DNA from 2 places in the Streptomyces sp. NPDC089919 genome. Region 2 is predicted to be linked to the other one. Evidence: riboswitches for the same ligand, from Rfam matches in the RefSeq annotation. Region 2 holds a riboswitch; the other holds the start of a gene.
The links. A riboswitch is a leader RNA that binds a small molecule or an ion and turns the genes downstream of it on or off. The one in region 2 is predicted to bind cobalamin.
Positions count from the first base shown of each region.

Region 1: another riboswitch for cobalamin. It lies ahead of AB0O40_RS14100 (CoA-acylating methylmalonate-semialdehyde dehydrogenase); the one in region 2 lies ahead of AB0O40_RS29010 (ribonucleoside-diphosphate reductase subunit alpha).

Region 1 is NZ_JBFBGK010000026.1:70,563-76,697, forward strand. It holds gene AB0O40_RS14090 (hypothetical protein) at 1-1,110, shown strand, start outside; gene AB0O40_RS14095 (DUF4430 domain-containing protein) at 1,165-1,659, opposite strand; cobalamin riboswitch at 1,786-1,914, opposite strand; cobalamin riboswitch at 2,227-2,412, shown strand; gene AB0O40_RS14100 (CoA-acylating methylmalonate-semialdehyde dehydrogenase) at 2,604-4,103, shown strand; gene AB0O40_RS14105 (acyl-CoA dehydrogenase family protein) at 4,100-5,254, shown strand; gene AB0O40_RS14110 (enoyl-CoA hydratase/isomerase family protein) at 5,251-6,135, shown strand, end outside.
Region 2 is NZ_JBFBGK010000092.1:14,941-26,477, reverse strand. It holds gene AB0O40_RS29025 (carbon starvation CstA family protein) at 1-90, shown strand, start outside; gene AB0O40_RS29020 (YbdD/YjiX family protein) at 87-281, shown strand; gene AB0O40_RS29015 (GNAT family N-acetyltransferase) at 360-860, shown strand; cobalamin riboswitch at 1,073-1,213, shown strand; gene AB0O40_RS29010 (ribonucleoside-diphosphate reductase subunit alpha) at 1,358-3,760, shown strand; gene AB0O40_RS29005 (ribonucleotide-diphosphate reductase subunit beta) at 3,760-4,773, shown strand; gene def (peptide deformylase) at 4,840-5,475, opposite strand; gene AB0O40_RS28995 (hypothetical protein) at 5,557-6,552, opposite strand; gene AB0O40_RS28990 (HD domain-containing protein) at 6,672-7,961, opposite strand; gene AB0O40_RS28985 (HD-GYP domain-containing protein) at 7,958-9,373, opposite strand; gene rsrA (mycothiol system anti-sigma-R factor) at 9,574-9,876, opposite strand; gene AB0O40_RS28975 (sigma-70 family RNA polymerase sigma factor) at 9,873-10,682, opposite strand; gene AB0O40_RS28970 (alpha/beta family hydrolase) at 10,788-11,465, opposite strand; gene AB0O40_RS28965 (SOS response-associated peptidase) at 11,482-11,537, opposite strand, start outside.

The DNA.
Region 1 (6,135 bases), on a different contig from region 2:
ACGTCCGGCTGGCCCTCCGCCTCGCCGGTGGTCACCGACTACGAGCGGGGCGCCCTCAACGCGAACGCGGCCGGCATCGACCCGGCCCGGGTCTCGGCCTCCCGCAACCTGATCGCGAACATCTACTCCTACTGGCAGACCGCCGAGCCGGGCTACTTCGGCCCGTCCGCGAACTTCAACGGCACCGTCTTCGCCGCGCTCGCCCTGGGCGGTGCCAAGACGCAGGCCGGCGGGGTCCGCATACCCCAGTCCCTCACCGACTCGCTGGTGGCCCGCATCCGCGCCAACCAGCACAACGACGGCGGCTGGCAGTACAGCAAGGCCGAGGGCAACCCGACCGCCCTGGCCACCGCCGGCGACGTCGACATGACCGGCGCGGCGATGGCCGCCCTGTGCGCCTCCGGCGTCCCGAACACCGACGCCGACGTCGTCCAGGCGAAGGACTTCCTCAAGGGCAAGCTGGTCAACACCACCGGCGCCTTCAACTCGATGTACGGCGTCAACACCAGCTCCAACGGCTGGGGCGTCGCGGGCCTCAACGCCTGCGGCATCAACGCCCAGACCGGCGACTTCGTCACCCTGGCCGGCAGGACCCCGGTCGACTTCCTCATCGCCAACCAGTACAACCCTGCCGGCGGTTTCAAGTACAAGCCCAGCGACACCGCCCCGAGCGCCTACGCCTCGATCGACGCGCTGCGCGCGGTGGTCGGCGGCGGCTTCACCTCCGCCCCGCCCGTCCCGGTCACCCCGGGCGCGCCGCAGTGGGTGGCCCAGTCGGCCTTCACCTCGGGTACCGCGACCAAGCTGGCGCTCACTGTGGACGACGGCGCCGGCAACCTGAAGGCCTGCGCCGTCTCCATCACGCCGACCGGTACCACCACCACCCTCGGCGACGTCCTGACCGCGGCGATCGGCTCGGCCGCCCCGTCCGGCTGCGTCACCAGCGTCACGCCGTCGTCCGGGACCGGCACCGTCACCGCCGTCAACGGCAAGGCGAACAGCGGCTCGAACAGCTGGAAGGTGAGCGTGGACGGGTCCGCCTTCGCGGGCGCCACCCGCGGCAAGGTCATCAACGTCGGTGACACCATCGCGCTGCGCTGGGGAGCCTGACGGACGGCGGGCGGGGCGGGTCAGCACCGGCCCCGCCCGCACCCTCCCGACGGATCAGAAGGACGTCCAGACGAACGACACCTGGTCGCCCGCGTTCAGCTTGAACTGGCAGCCGCCGACCGGGGTGGGCGTGCCGTTGACGGATATGTTCCAGTAGGCCGAACCGCCGCCGCTGACACCCTTGATGGTGTCCACGGAGAAGTCGTCGAAGGACGCGTACCAGGTGCCGTCCCAGCCGAAGTAGTGGTTCTTGGCCGCGTCGTCCAGGGCCGCGGTCGGGGTCGGCACCTTGGTCGGGTTGGCGCCACCGTTGGTGCCGTCGCACTTGTGGGTACCACCGGTGGCGGTGCTCACGTCGTGGCCCTTGGTCTTGACCTTGCCCTTGAACAGCAGGCCGTCGGGGCCCTGCACGGTGAGGGTGACCTTGACGGCGGCGTTGGTGTTCACCGGCTTGGCGTGGGCGACGGCGGGCGCGGCGGTGAGGCCGGTGAGGGCGAGTCCCAGGGCGGCCGTGGTGACGGCGGCGCGACGGGCGGGGCTCAGGAGCATGGGGTGGCCTTTCTGACCGGTGCGGTCGGCCGATGCGGCCCCGCGACCGGCGCGGCCCACCCCCGTGAGCGTGCTGACGTGGTGTTCCGGCGGTACCGGGCTTCGCTCTGCAGACCGTGACAGTGGAAGCGGATGCTGCCGCGCGGCGGGCATCCCGACTCGCGGCGCAGGTCAGCGCGCCGCACACGGTTGCAGGTCAGCGCCGGATTCCCACCGGCTTCCCCCGATCGCACAGCCATGAAGTTGTCCCCGGCCGGAGCCGGGCAGGGGAATCGTACGGGCCGACGCCGCCGCGGCCAAGTACCCGGCGGATGAACGGCGATGAGCGACCCGAAGCACCCGGCGACCACCGCACTCACCCCAGCCGCCGCGCCTCCGCCCCCGTCACGGGCTCCCCCACCCGTACCCCGTGCAGGACGTGCGCCAGTACCTCAGCGCCGCGGACCACGCGGGGGCCCGGCCGGTTTCGGCGCGGTGTGCGCACCCGGCTCGGCCGGCAGGGGCTCGCGCGGTGCGGCGCCGCTCGGCCCGCTCCCACCTCGGGTGGCGCTCTGGACTTACTAGGACGTCCAACTATATGTTCCTGGCACAAGGTCCGCGGTGCAGGGAAGCCGGTGTGAGTCCGGCACGGTCCCGCCACTGTGACCGGGGAGCGTGCTGCCCTCCACACGCCACTGGCGAGGTCTGCCGGGAAGGCGGGCGGCACGCGGGGATCCGGGAGTCAGGATACCGGCCGCGGGTTGTTCCGTGTTGTCCACGAGGATGGAGCAGACACGCATGGCACCGGTTTGTACCCACGACCCTGGTGATCCGGCGGAGCGTACCCACACCACTTCCGTGCGCTCGTAGTTCCCACGGCTTCCGCAACGGCGCACCCCCATCGGAGTGTCCGCCGCCGGTCCGTCGTGCCATCCCCGGATCCGACCTGACGAGAGCAGGCTCCCATGGTCCGTGAACTCACCCATTTCATCGGCGGAAAGCACACCACCGGCACGTCCGGGCTGTTCGCCGACGTGTACGACCCGAACACCGGCGCCGTCCAGGCCCGCGTACCGCTGGCCGGACGCGCCGACACCGAGGCGGCGATCGCCAACGCCATGGAGGCGCAGGCCGATTGGGGGCAGTGGAACCCGCAGCGGCGGGGCCGCGTCCTGCTGCGCTTCCTCCAGCTCGTCGAGGACGAGCGCGAGGACCTGGCCCGGATGCTGTCGGCCGAGCACGGCAAGACGGTCGCCGACGCCCATGGCGACCTGCAACGCGGCCTGGAGGTGGTCGAGTTCGCCGCCGGGATCCCGCACCTCCTCAAGGGCGAGTTCACCGACAACGCCGGCACCGGCATCGACGTGCACTCGCTGCGCTCGCCCCTGGGCGTGGTCGCCGGCATCACCCCCTTCAACTTCCCCGCCATGATCCCGCTCTGGCAGGCCGCCCCCGCCCTCGCCTGCGGCAACGCCTTCATCCTCAAGCCCTCCGAGCGCGATCCCTCGGTACCGCTGCGGCTCGCCGAGCTGTTCCTGGAGGCCGGCCTGCCGCCGGGCGTCCTGAACGTCGTCAACGGCGGCAAGGAGGCGGTCGACACCCTGCTCGAGGACCCGCGGGTGCAGGCCCTCGGCTTCGTCGGCTCCACCCCGATCGCCGCGCACATCTACGCCACCGCCGCCGCCCACGGCAAGCGCGCCCAGTGCTTCGGCGGCGCCAAGAACCACATGATCGTGATGCCCGACGCCGATCTCGACCAGGCCGTGGACGCGCTCGTCGGGGCCGGCTACGGCTCGGCGGGCGAGCGCTGCATGGCCATCTCGGTGGCCGTACCGGTCGGCGAGGAGACCGCGGACCGCCTGGTCGCCGCCCTCAAGGACCGGATCTCGACCCTGAAGATCGGCCGCTCCGACGACCCGGAGGCGGACTTCGGCCCGCTGGTCAGCCGCGACGCCCTGGACCGGGTCAACCGGTACGTGGACATCGGCGTCACCGAGGGCGCCGAACTGGTCGTGGACGGACGGCCGTTCACGCTCGCCGGGCACGAGAACGGCTTCTTCGCCGGGGCCACGCTCTTCGACCGGGTCACCCCGCAGATGCGCGTCTACCGCGAGGAGATCTTCGGCCCGGTGCTGACCGTCGTCCGGGCCGCCGACTTCGAGGAGGCGCTGCGGCTGCCCAGCGAGCACCCGTTCGGCAACGGCGTGGCGATCTTCACCCGCGACGGGGACACCGCCCGCGAGTTCACCCGCCGGGTCAACACCGGCATGGTCGGCGTCAACGTCCCCATCCCGGTCCCCGTCGCCTACCACACCTTCGGCGGCTGGAAGAAGTCCGGCTTCGGCGACCTCAACCAGCACGGGCCGGACTCGATCCGCTTCTACACCCGCACGAAGACCGTCACCTCGCGCTGGCCCTCCGGGGTCAAGGAGGGCGCGAGCTTCACCATCCCGACGATGGGGTGAGCGCCGTGACCACCACCCTCACCGAGGACCAGCTCGCCCTCGCCGAGGTCACCCTCGACTTCGCCCAGGAGCAGCTGGCCCCGCACGCGGTCGCCTGGGACCAGGACAAGCACTTCCCCGTGGACGTCATCCGCCGGGCCGCCGCCCTGGGCCTGGCAGGCGTCTACGTCCGCGAGGAGCACGGCGGCTCGGGCCTGTCCCGCAGCGACGGCGTCCTCGTCTTCGAGACCCTCGCCACCGGCTGCCCGTCCATCGCCGGCTACCTCTCCATCCACAACATGGTCGCCTGGATGATCGACCGCTACGGCGACCACGGCCAGCGCGACCGCTGGCTGCCGGGCCTGTGCTCGGCCGCCACCCTGGGCAGCTACTGCCTGACCGAACCGGGCGCGGGCTCGGACGCCGCCGCCCTGCGCACCCGCGCCGAGCGGCTGGGCGACCACTACGTCCTGACCGGGGTGAAGCAGTTCATCTCCGGCGCCGGAGCCGCCGGCGTGTACGTCGTGATGGCCCGGACCGGCGACCGCGGACCCGGCGGGATCTCCGCGTTCGTCGTGCAACATGACGACCCGGGCGTCTCGTTCGGCCCGAACGAGCGGAAGATGGGCTGGAACGCGCAGCCCACCCGTCAGGTCGTCCTCGACGGGGTCCGCATCCCCGCCGACCGGCTGCTCGGCGCCGAGGGCGACGGCTTCCGCATCGCCATGAACGGCCTCAACGGCGGCCGCCTCGGCATCGCCGCCTGCTCGCTGGGCGGCGCCCAGAGCGCCCTGGACCGCTCGCTGTCCCACCTCGCCGACCGCGAGGCCTTCGGGGGCCGGCTGCTGGACGCCCAGGCCCTGCAGTTCCGGCTGGCCGACATGGCCACCGAGCTGGCCGCGGCCCGCGCGCTGGTCCGGCAGGCCGCCGAAGCCCTCGACACCGGGGACCCGCTGGCCCCCCGGCTGTGCGCGATGGCCAAGCGCTTCGCCACCGACACCGGCTACCAGGTGGCCGATGCCGCCCTCCAACTCCACGGCGGTTACGGCTATGTGAGCGAGTACGGCATCGAGAAGATCGTCCGGGACCTACGGGTCCACCAGATCCTGGAAGGCACCAACGAGGTCATGCGCGTGATCGTCGCGCGCGGACTCACGGAGACCCTGCGATGACCAACGAGACACCCACCGGCGAGGACCACGTCCTGCTGCACACCGAGGGCCACGCCGGGTACATCACCCTCAACCGCCCCAAGGCACTCAACGCCCTCAGCCACCCCATGGTGCGCCGGATCGAGGAGGCCCTGACGGCCTGGGCGGCCGATCCCTCCGTCGCCCTGGTCGTCATCCGGGGTGCCGGCGACCGGGGCCTGTGCGCGGGCGGCGACATCCGCGCCATCCACGAGGACGCCCGCACCGGAGGCACCGCCTCGGCGGACTTCTGGCGCGACGAGTACCGCCTCAACGCCCTGATCGCCCGCTACCCCAAGCCGTACGTCGCCCTCATGGACGGCATCGTCATGGGCGGCGGGGTCGGCGTCTCCGCGCACGGCAGTGTCCGCATCGTCACCGAACGGTCCAAGGTCGCCATGCCCGAGACCGGCATCGGCTTCGTCCCCGACGTGGGCGGCACCTACCTCCTCGCCCTCGCCCCCGGCGAGCTGGGCACCCACCTGGCCCTGACCGGCGCGCCCGTGAGTGCCGCGGACGCGCTGCTGTGCGGTCTCGCCGATCACTTCGCACCCGCCTCCGCACTACCGGATCTCGCCCGGGACCTGGCCGGCGCCCCCGTCCACCGCGTCCTGGAGCGGTACGTGGCACAGCCCCCGCCGGGCGCCCTGGCCGCCGCCCGCGAGTGGATCGACCACTGCTACGCCGCCGACACCGCCGAGGAGATCGTGGCGCGGCTCCTCGCGTCGGACGTCCCCGCCGCCAAGGACGCGGCCGGCACGCTGCTGGCCAAGTCCCCCACCGCCGTCAAAGTCGCCCTGGCCGCGCTCCGCCGGGCCCGCCGCCTCGGGCCGCTGGAGCGGGTGCTGGAGCAGGAGTACCGG
Region 2 (11,537 bases):
CTGATCGCCACGGCCGAGGAGAAGGCCGAGCTCGCGGCCGCCGGACTCGACTCGGGCGGCGGCCGCGTCAAGGAGGGCGTGACCTCGTGACGGCGGCCGGCCTGCTGGCCCGGATCCGGTTCTACGTCCGCGAGTTCACCGGCGAGGCGGCCTACGACCGGCACCTCGCGCACCTGCGCGCGCACGACCCCGGGGCGGCGGTGCCGACCCGCCGGGAGTTCGAGCGGGCCCGTACGGACGCCCGCGAGGCGGATCCGCGCGAGGGCTTCCGCTGCTGCTGAGCGCGGCGCCGCGGGGCCGGAGGGCCGTCGGGGGATCCCCGGCGGCCCTCCGCCGTACCGGTGCGGCACACTCGGAGCATGGACATCGTGATCAGGGAAGCCCTGCCCGCCGAATACGCCGAGCTGGGCGAGGTCACCGCCCGCGCCTACGTCCTGGACGGCCTGCTCGAAGGGCATGACGACGACCCCTACGCGGCCGTCCTGCGCGATGTGGCGGGCCGGGCGGCCCAGGGCACCGTCCTGGTCGCCGTCGACCGCGAGGGGCGGCTCCTGGGCGGTCTGGCGTACGCCCCGCCCGGCAGCCCACTGGCCGACATCGCCCGCGCGGGCGAGGCGGAGTTCCGGATGCTCGCGGTGGCCCGGGAGGGCCGCGGGCGGGGTGCCGGCGAGGCGCTGGTCCGGGCCTGCCTCGAACGCGCCCGGGCGACCCCCGGGGTGACCCGGATGGTGATGTCCACCCAGCCCGCCATGCGCGGCGCGCAGCGCATCTACGAACGCCTGGGCTTCACCCGCTCCCCCGAACGCGACTGGTCCCCGCGCCCGGGCCTGAGCCTCCTGACGTACGGGCTGGACCTGTAGGGCCCCGGCAGTCCACCGATCGTTTCCGGCCGTCCCCGCGGCCGCCCGCCGGCCGTCGTACGACGCGCCCGGCCGGGCCGCGGGGAGGGCCCTGCGGCATGCCCCGGTACGGGCCCGGTACCGGGCGCCCCGCCTCCGCAGGACGGTAGCGGAGAGACACGGCCCCGGGACTCCCCGTCGCGGGCGACACAACATCTAGGGGGTCACACGATCAGGCGCCCCCACATGTATGCTCGTCCTCGCTGTCGCCGCAGGGGAATCCGGTGAGAATCCGGAACTGTCCCGCAACGGTATGAAGTGCACGCATTCGTGCATCGGGAGTCCGAGGACCTGCCGACGGTGTGCCCGGGTCGACCGAACCGGGTGCCGAGACGTCCGGGCCTCGCGGTTGGGCCGGTGGACGCCGTGCGGAGTACGCGTTTCTGCCACGCCCGCACGCGCCCCCGCACGCCCGCCCGCCGTGGTGACCGGAGCCGAGCGAGGGAGAGCCCCCCACCGTGACCATCGCGCCTGCCGCACCGCGCGCCGTGTCCGAGCCGTCCGAGACTCCTGCCGAGCCCGGGGGCCCCGGCGCCGCTCTGCTGCGCACCCTCACGGAACTCACCGCGGACCTCCCGGACACCGACCCGGGCCGGGTCGCCGCCGCCGCCCTGCGCGGCCGCAGCGCCACCGCCGACGAGGCGGAGCTGCGCGGCCTGGCCACCGAGGCCGCCGCCGGGCTCATCTCCGAGGACCCCGCCTACTCCCGGCTCGCCGCCCGGCTGCTCACCCTCGCCATCGCCGACGAGGCCACCGGCCAGGGCGCGACCTCCTTCGCCGCCTCCGTCGAGGTGGGCCACCGCGAGGGCCTGATCGCCGACCGGACCGCCGACTTCGTCAAGCTGCACGCCGCCCGGCTGGACGCCCTGGTCGAGGCCTCCGTCGCGGCCGGCGCCGACGACCGCTTCGGTTTCTTCGGCCTGCGCACCCTGCACAGCCGCTACCTGCTGCGCCACCCGATCACCCGCCAGGTGGTCGAGACCCCCCAGCACTTCATGCTCCGGGTCGCCTGCGGCCTCGCCGAGGACGACAGCGTCCGCGCGCTGGAGGAAGTGACCTCGCTCTACGCCCTGATGAGCCGGCTGGACTACCTCCCGTCCTCGCCGACGCTCTTCAACTCCGGCACCCGGCACCCGCAGATGTCCTCCTGCTACCTGCTGGACTCCCCGCTGGACGAGCTGGACTCGATCTACGACCGCTACCACCAGGTGGCCCGGCTCTCGAAGCACGCCGGCGGCATCGGCCTGGCGTACTCCCGCATCCGCGCCCGCGGTTCGCTGATCCGCGGCACCAACGGGCACTCCAACGGCATCGTGCCGTTCCTCAAGACCCTCGACGCCTCCGTGGCCGCGGTCAACCAGGGCGGCCGCCGCAAGGGCGCCGCCGCCGTCTACCTGGAGACCTGGCACGCGGACATCGAGGAGTTCCTGGAGCTCCGCGACAACACCGGCGAGGACGCCCGCCGCACCCACAACCTCAACCTCGCGCACTGGATCCCGGACGAGTTCATGCGCCGGGTGAACGCCGACGCCCCGTGGTCGCTCTTCTCCCCCTCCGACGTACCGGAGCTGGTCGACCTGTACGGCGCGGAGTTCGACGCCGCGTACACCAAGGCCGAGGCCGCGGGCCTGGCCCGCAAGACCATGCCGGCCCGGGACCTGTACGGCCGCATGATGCGCACCCTGGCGCAGACCGGCAACGGCTGGATGACCTTCAAGGACGCCTCCAACCGGACCGCCAACCAGACCGCCGAGCCCGGCGCCGTGGTGCACTCCTCGAACCTGTGCACCGAGATCATCGAGGTCACCGACGACGGCGAGACCGCGGTCTGCAACCTCGGCTCGGTCAACATGGGCGCCTTCGTGACCGAGGCCGGCGAGCTGGACTGGGAGCGGCTGGACGAGACCGTCCGGACCGCCGTGACCTTCCTCGACCGGGTCGTGGACATCAACTTCTACCCGACCGAGCAGGCCGGCCGCTCCAACGCCAAGTGGCGTCCGGTGGGCCTGGGCGCGATGGGCCTCCAGGACGTCTTCTTCAAGCTGCGGCTGCCCTTCGACTCGGCCGAGGCCAAGGCGCTCTCCACGAAGATCGCCGAGCGGATCATGCTCGCGGCGTACGAGGCCTCCTGCGACCTGGCCGAGCGCCACGGCCCGCTGCCGGCCTGGGAGAAGACCCGGACCGCGCGCGGCGTGCTGCACCCCGACCACTACGACGTCGAGCTCAACTGGCCGGAGCGCTGGGACGCGCTGCGCGCCCGGGTCGCCACGACCGGGATGCGCAACTCCCTGCTGCTGGCCATCGCGCCGACCGCGACCATCGCCTCGATCGCCGGCGTGTACGAGTGCATCGAGCCGCAGGTCTCCAACCTCTTCAAGCGCGAGACGCTCAGCGGTGAGTTCCTCCAGGTCAACGCCTACCTGGTGGAGGACCTGAAGAAGCTCGGCGTCTGGGACGCGCAGACCCGCGAGGCGCTGCGTGAGGCCTCCGGCTCGGTGCAGGGCTTCGGCTGGATCCCGGCCGAGGTGCGCGAGCTGTACCGCACCGCCTGGGAGATCCCGCAGCGCGGCCTGATCGACATGGCCGCGGCCCGTACGCCCTTCCTGGACCAGAGCCAGTCGCTCAACCTGTTCCTGGAGACGCCCACCATCGGCAAGCTCAGCTCGATGTACGCGTACGCCTGGAAGCAGGGCCTGAAGACCACGTACTACCTGCGCTCGCGCCCGGCGACGAAGATCGCCCGCGCCGCGTCCGGCACGGCCGCCGTCCCGGCCGCCGCCACCCCCCTCCCGCAGGCCGTCGATGCCGAGGCGCTGGCCTGCTCCCTTGAGAACCCCGAGTCCTGCGAGGCCTGCCAGTAATGCCCACCGAAAAGAAGAACCTGCTCGACCCCGGCTTCGAGCTGACCCTCCGGCCCATGCGCTACCCGGACTTCTACGAGCGCTACCGGGACGCGATCAAGAACACCTGGACGGTGGAGGAGGTCGACCTCCACTCGGACGTCGCGGACCTCGCGAAGCTGACGCCCGCCGAGCAGCACATGATCGGCCGCCTGGTCGCGTTCTTCGCGACCGGCGACTCGATCGTCTCGAACAACCTGGTGCTGACGCTGTACAAGCACATCAACTCCCCGGAGGCGCGCCTGTACCTGTCGCGCCAGCTCTTCGAGGAGGCCGTGCACGTCCAGTTCTACCTGACGCTGCTCGACACCTACCTGCCCGACCCGGACGACCGCGCGGCGGCCTTCGACGCGGTCGAGGAGATCCCCTCGATCCGCGAGAAGGCGCAGTTCTGCTTCAAGTGGATGGACTCGGTCGAGAAGATCGAGCGGCTGGAGGACGCCGCCGACCGGCGCCGCTTCCTGCTGAACCTGATCTGCTTCGCGGCCTGCATCGAGGGCCTGTTCTTCTACGGCGCCTTCGCCTACGTGTACTGGTTCCGCAGCCGGGGCCTGCTGCACGGCCTGGCCACCGGCACCAACTGGGTGTTCCGCGACGAGACCATGCACATGAACTTCGCCTTCGAGGTCGTGGACACGGTCCGCAAGGAGGAGCCGGAGCTCTTCGACGACGCCCTCCAGCAGCAGGTCACCGACATGCTGAAGGAGGCCGTGGAGGCGGAGCTGCAGTTCGGCCGCGACCTGTGCGGTGACGGCCTGCCCGGCATGAACACCGAGTCGATGCGCGAGTACCTGGAGTGCGTCGCGGACCAGCGCCTGGTCCGCCTCGGCTTCCCGCCGGTCTACGGCTCGCAGAACCCGTTCTCCTTCATGGAGCTGCAGGGCGTCCAGGAGCTGACCAACTTCTTCGAGCGCCGCCCCTCGGCCTACCAGGTCGCCGTCGAGGGCACGGTCGACCTCGACGAGGACTTCTAGCCGGCCAATGCGAAGGGCCCCGCACCGGAGTTCCGGTGCGGGGCCCTTCCGCGTGGCGGGTGCCGACTAGGCGTTGGGCACGGTCTCGTAGCGCGGGGTGCCCTCTTCCATCTGGCGCAGGGCGTCCTTGCGCTCGCGCTTGGAGAGCCGGTCGATGTACAGGTAGCCGTACAGGTGGTCGGTCTCGTGCTGGAGGCAGCGGGCGAAGTAGCCGGTGCCGCGCACCTTGATCGGGTTGCCCTGGGCGTCCTGGCCGGTGACCTCGGCGTAGTCCGGGCGGGCCAGCGCCGCGTAGGCGGTCGGCACCGACAGGCAGCCCTCGTTGGAGTCGTCCAGCACGCGCGCGCCGGCCGGCAGCTCGACCAGCTTCGGGTTGACGACCACGCCGGTGTGGCGCTTGCCGTCGTCGTCCGGGCAGTCGTAGACGAAGACCTTCTGGTCCACGCCGATCTGGTTGGCGGCCAGGCCCACGCCCTCGGCGGCCTTCTGGCTCGCGAACATGTCGTCGATCAGCGCGGCCAGCTCGTCGCCGAACTCGGTGACGTCCTTGCACTCCCGGTGCAGGACCGGGTTGCCCACGACGGTGATCGGGCGGGCCGTGCCGCGCTCGCGGTGGGCGAGCTCACGCGCCTCGCAGTCCTCGGTGTCCACGACGTACCCGTCGTTGACCTCGCCCTGCTGCTCCGTCTCCTGCTGCGCCATGTCCGCCGTACGCCTTCCTCAAGTCACCGTGTGTACCCGTACAGCCTACGGGCAGGGGGCCGGGCCGGTTCGGCGGACCGCTCAGCAGACCTCTTCGAGGTCCCGCCACTCGCGGGTGTCGGGGCTGTCGGCCACCCAGCCGTCCAGCAGCCCGCGCACCAGGCCCGCGGGGGCGGCGATGCCGCACTCCCGCTCGGGCACCCACAGGGAGCCCGAGCCGGCCGTCCGGTGGCCGAGCGGGCCGGGGTGGCCCGGTTCGCTGTGGTCGTGCGGGTCCAGCTGCTCGCCGTCGCCCTCGCCGCTGGGCATGGCGCTCTCCGAGCAGGTGCGGCAGAGCAGCCGCACCGAGGAGGACCAGTCCTCGGCGGCGAAGCCCGCGTCCGAGGCCAGCTGCTCCAGGGCGTCCCGGTCGGCCTCGGTGGCCGCCTCCAGCAGCACCACCCAGGTCGGCACCGGCGAGGGCGCCCACAGCTCGATCTCGTCGAAGACGGGGAAGGAGGGGCCGGCCGCGGTCACCCGCTCACCGTGCGGGACGCCGTCGTGCAGCACCACCTCGCCCCAGCGGCGCCCGGAGGAGGGCAGCGGGATCGAGAGGACCTCCATCCGGGCCGGATCCAGTCTGCGGCCCCACACCACCTCGGCTTCACCCTCGGGCGACAGCCGGACCGCGGCGCTGCCCAGCTCCATGCCCACCGGCTCGCCGGTGGGCGCCCCGCCGCGCGGGTCGCCGGGCACCTTGAGGCCGTACGCCTGCCAGGCCCGGCGGGCCAGCGGCCAGTCCTGCAGGGCGGTGGCGGCGATGCCGACGTTCCACCAGTCGGGGGTGCCGGTCTCCCGGTCGAGCAGGGCCACGGCGCGCAGCCCGGCGGCCCGCGCCTGCTCCCAGTCGTGCCGGAACTTGTGCAGCAGGGCCAGGTTGAACCAGGACTCGGACAGCCAGGGCTCCAAGTCCGCGGCGCGCGTCAGCAGCGCACCCGCGTCCTCGTACCGGCCGTCGCCGATCAGCGTGAACGCGCGGTCGGTGGCCTGCCGCCACGAGGCGGAGGGCCGATGCCGTACCTTCCCGAAGATCCTCACGATTCCCGCCTGCCTGGGGGCACCCGCCCAGCCGGGGCTGGGCCTGCGGTGCAGCCTTGCGGACACTCTCACTTCGCATCCAACCATGCCCGCTCGGACGGCCGCTCATTACCCATGGGTTACCCAGCCGGGAAGGCGGTGACTCCGGCCGGCCGGGACCGGCCGCCGTCGCGCTGGAGGACCCGTGCCAGGCACTCCACGACCTCGGGCTGGTACTCGTGCGCGGTGGCCAGCCGCAGCTGCTCCAGGGCCGCCAGGGAGCCGCCCGGGTACGGGGAGCCGCCCGCCAGGTCGTCGTAGGCGTTGACGGCCCGGACGATCCGGGCCGCCACCGGCTGCTCCCGGTACGGGTCGGCCTGCCGCTCCACCACCACGGCCACCTCGGCCGGCACGCCGGTCTGCCGGGCCACCTCGCCGCCGAGCCGGGCGATCCGCTCCCGCTCGGCGGCCGGCAGCGCGGCGGTGGCCCCGCTGGGCACCGGGTCGACCAGCGAGAGCTGCCCGATGTCGTGCATCAGGGCGGCGTACTCCAGCACGGTCAGCTCCCGCTCGGTCAGCCCGAGCTCGCGGCCCACCGCGCAGCTCAGCGCCGCCACCCGGCGGGCGTGCCCGGGCCGGGTGTAGCCGGCGATCTCGGTGGCCCGGGCCAGCGAGGTGATGGTCTGCCGGTAGGTGGTGCGGACCGCGGAGATCCGCCGGAAGGACAGCTGGGTCAGCAGCAGCGGGACGCAGAAGACGGGCAGCGCCCACAGCCCGGCCACCGCCACCCCGAGGGACATCACGACCCCGGTCGCACAGATGGCCGAGCCGATGCCGGGCAGCGCCCGCAGCTCGTCGCGGAGCAGCGGACCGTACGGCCAGCCGGTGCGGGCCCCGGCCAGCGCGGCGGCCAGCACGGCGTCGCAGAGCGCGCTGAGCCCGAGCAGCAGCACCAGGAACACGGCCATCAGGGGGCCCTGCCCGATGCCCTCGTCCAGCCGCCCGGAGTTGGACAGCGGTTGGAAGCAGGCGGCGGCGAAGGCCACCGTCAGCACCCGGCGGGCCAGGTGGTCCAGGGCGGGCCCGCGGCCGGCGGCCACCTGCGGGACCACCCCGACCAGGGCGGCCGCGACGACCACGGCGACGGTCTGGAGGACGCCGTGGTGGGTGGGCTGGCCGGCGTTCTGCCCGAGCAGGGCGTACGCCAGGGCGCCGGCGGCACCGAGCGGGGCGGGCTGCCGGTTCTCCGCGGGGCCGGGCCCGGGCCGGTCCCGGCGGGCCAGCTCCCCGACGGTGATCAGGACCGCGAAGGCCAGCGCGGTGCCGGGCTCGGCCACGCCGTGCCAGAGGGTCCAGCCGAGCCCGGCCGCGGTCAGCACGGCCGCGGCGGCCCGCACCAGCAGCACCGCCGGGGCGCCGGCGGCCGTCACCGGCCGCCCCCCGCGCCCCGCGGCGCCGCTCCGGGCACGGCCGTGCCCTGTCCGGGCAGCAGCCCGCCGGGGGTGGTCGCGGTGGGTTCGGCGCCCCGGGGGGCGGCCACCGCGACGGTGTCCTCGTCGGAGGTGACCACCGGGTTCCAGCCCTCCCGGGCGATGGCCCGGACGAGCGCGCCGACCATCTCCGGGTCGAACTGGGAGCCGGCGCACCGGTCCAGTTCGGTCAGGGCGGTGCGGACCGGCCGGGCACGGCTGTAGGAGCGGGTGGAGGTCATCGCGTCGAAGGCGTCCGCCACCGCCACCACCCGGGCCACCGCGGGGATCTGGTCCCCGTGGAGCCCGTACGGGTAGCCCGAGCCGTCCACCCGCTCGTGGTGGTGCAGGATCGCCGACCGGGCCTCGCCGAGGAAGCCGATGCCCCGGACCATCTCGTGCCCGTACTCGGGGTGCAGCTCGATGACCCGGCGCTCGTCCGGGGTCAGCGGGCCGTCCTTGCGCAGCAGCCGGGTGGGCACCCCGAGCTTGCCGACGTCGTGCAGGATCCCGGCGAACCGGACGACCTCCAGCCGGTCCTCGGGCATGCCGAGCTCGCGGGCGATCATCGCGGAGGCCTGGCCGACCCGCTCGCTGTGCCCGCGGGTGTAGCGGTCCTTGATGTCCACGGCCTGCACCAGCGCCCGGATGGTCGCCTGGTGGGCGGCGCGCTCGCGGTGGTACTGGGCGAAGACCCAGCAGGAGATGTACATCGGCAGCAGCACCAGCAGGGCCGCCGGGGAGCCGTAGCGGCTGTGCCACAGCACGGCCATCATCAGCCCGGCCAGGCCGTGCACGCAGAAGGGCACGAGGGCCCGCAGCAGCAGGCCGTGCCAGGCCGCCCGGGCCGGCCGCCGCTCGGCGGTGACCAGGATCCCCGCGTCGAGCAGGGTCAGGACGAGGCAGAAGACGACGGAGGCCGCCGCGGCGGGCAGCAGCACCTCGGGGAAGCCGGGGGGCCGGTGGGGGCCCGGCCCGCCGAGCGCGGCCGGCCCGTGCAGCAGGGCGTACGCGTGGCCGGCGGCCCAGGCGGCCACCGACTGCTGGGCGGCGTGCCAGGTGCGGCGCACCCCGGCCGGTCGGCGGTCCACCCGTCCGGCGACGGCGCCGGGGACCGCGACCAGGGCCGCCGCGGCGGGCGGCAGCAGGAAGACGGCGGCCAGCACGACCGGGAAGAAGGCGCCCATCCCCTCGGGGACCCGGGCGCGCAGGAAGCGGCAGCCGCGCACCAGCTCCACGCACAGGTACAGGGCCGCGAGGGCCCCGACGGTCAGCCAGGGGGTGCCGGCGCGGAGCGCGGGGATCCCGCAGGCACCCGCGCCGAGGAGGGCGCACAGGATGTAGACCCGCGCCCCCGGCGGAAGTGCCCGCATGGCGCTCCTCTCCCCGTGTGCCCGAGCAGGTCCGGAACCGCGTCGGAAAACGGCGGTACCGAATGGGGAGAATATGGGGGCGGAGTGCCCGGTGGGCGGCAATTTCGCATTGCGCCGTCCGGGTGCCCCCGGATTAGCACCTTCGGGTGAACGAAGACGGCTTCCAGGGGCGGTTGTTCACGCGTTCGCCCGACGGGCGTTCAGGTCGTGGCCGGACCGGCGGTGATGTCGTGGTCCGGGACCGCTTCGCCGGCCCGGATCATCTCGATCCGGCCCATCACCTTGGAGCGCAGGTCGGTCGGCACGTCGTCCGAACCGCAGCAGCGCTTCACCAGCTTCTTCACGGCCTGCTCCAGGCCGTACTTCTCGAGGCAGGGCGAGCACTCGCCGAAGTGCGTCTCGAACTTCGTGCAGTCGCTGTCCGGCATCTCGTGATCGAGGAACTCATAAAGGTGGTCGAGGACCTCAGAGCAGTCCGTCTCGTGCGGCTCTCCGCAGCTCATGAGCCCGAGCCTTTCCGGTCGTTCGACTCTCCGGCACCAGCCGGGACGAGCCCGCGCTCACGGGCGTAGTCCTCGAGCATTCCACGGAGTTGGCGGCGGCCACGGTGCAGTCGGGACATGACCGTACCGATGGGTGTACCCATGATGTCCGCGATCTCCTTGTACGCAAAGCCCTCCACGTCGGCGAGGTAGACGGCGATGCGGAACTCCTCCGGAATGGCCTGGAGCGCTTCCTTCACATCAGAATCGGGCAGGTGGTCGAGCGCCTGCGATTCGGCCGAGCGCAGACCGGTCGACATGTGCGACTCGGCGCGCGCCAGCTGCCAGTCCTCGATCTCCTCCGCCGCACTGCGCTGCGGTTCGCGCTGCTTCTTGCGGTAGGAGTTGATGAAGGTGTTGGTCAGAATGCGGTACAGCCACGCCTTGAGATTGGTGCCCTCGCGGAACTGGTGGAAGGACGCGTACGCCTTCGCGTACGTCTCCTGCACGAGGTCCTCCGCGTCCGCGGGATTGCGCGTCATGCGCAGCGCGGCGGAGTACATCTGGTCGAGGTAACCGAGGGCGTCCCGCTCGAAGCGCGCATTGCGCTCGGCGGTCGTCTCCTCCACGTGGCCGTCGTCGGTCCCAGTGACAGGACCCACCTCCTCCAACACGGTGGCGAGGCCGTGGGCGGACCCGCTCGAATCGGAGAATAGTCGACCATCCCGGCCGCCCGCCGCCCGAGACGGGGCGTACTTCGACCCCGAAAGCACCGTCCACTCCAGGTCAGCGGCCTGCGGGCGGTTGGGGCAGATGGTCGAACCCATGCGGTCCCTCTCCTCTGGCGTGCGTGCTCGTGTACCGACGTCTGGCACAACAGAGGTGCCCGGCCGGGCATTCCCGGGCCCCGGCGGCCGCGGATGGGACCTCCGTCACCCCGCGCCGGGACCTGTGGCCCGCTGCCCGGCCAGCCAGTCCGCTACGGCTCCGGTGAGACTCGCCAGGACCTCCTCCTGGCCCAGCTCGGCCTTCTTGGGGACGGCGAAGCCGTGGTCCCCGAATGCCGCCTCCACCAGGTCGAAGGAGCCCTCGGGGAACTCCTCGGGACGTCCGAAGGGGTCCCGGCCGCCCTGCACGACGAGGGTCGGCACTCCGGTTCCGGTCAGCTCCGCGGCCCGGGACTTCTCCGGCTTGCCGGGCGGATGGAGCGGGAAGGCCAGCGCGAGGACGGCGACGGCGCCCAGCTCGCGGGCGGTGCGGCAGGCCACCCGCGCCCCGGCGCTGCGCCCGCCGGCCACCACCGGCAGCCCGGGCGCGGCCAGCGCCGGCCACACGGCCCGCCAGCCCTCGTCCAGCACCTTGGGAGCGGCCGCGACCTTCTTTCCAGCGACCCTCCAGGGTTGTTCGACCAGTGCGACCGTGATCCCGGCCGCCGGCAGGGCGGCGGCCAGCGCCTGGAGGTCGCGGGCCTCGATGCCGCCGCCAGCGCCGTGGCCCAGCGCGAGCACCAGGCGGGCGCCGGCCGCCGGGTGCCAGGTGATCCGGGCGGGGCCGGCCGGGGTGTCCACGGTCTGCGCCGACGGCGCGGCGGGGGTCTTCGTACGCGTCACGGCGCCATCCTGCCCGTCACCACAGCGTGCCCAGCTCAGGCGCGTCGAGTTCGGCCAGCAGCTCGGGCCCGT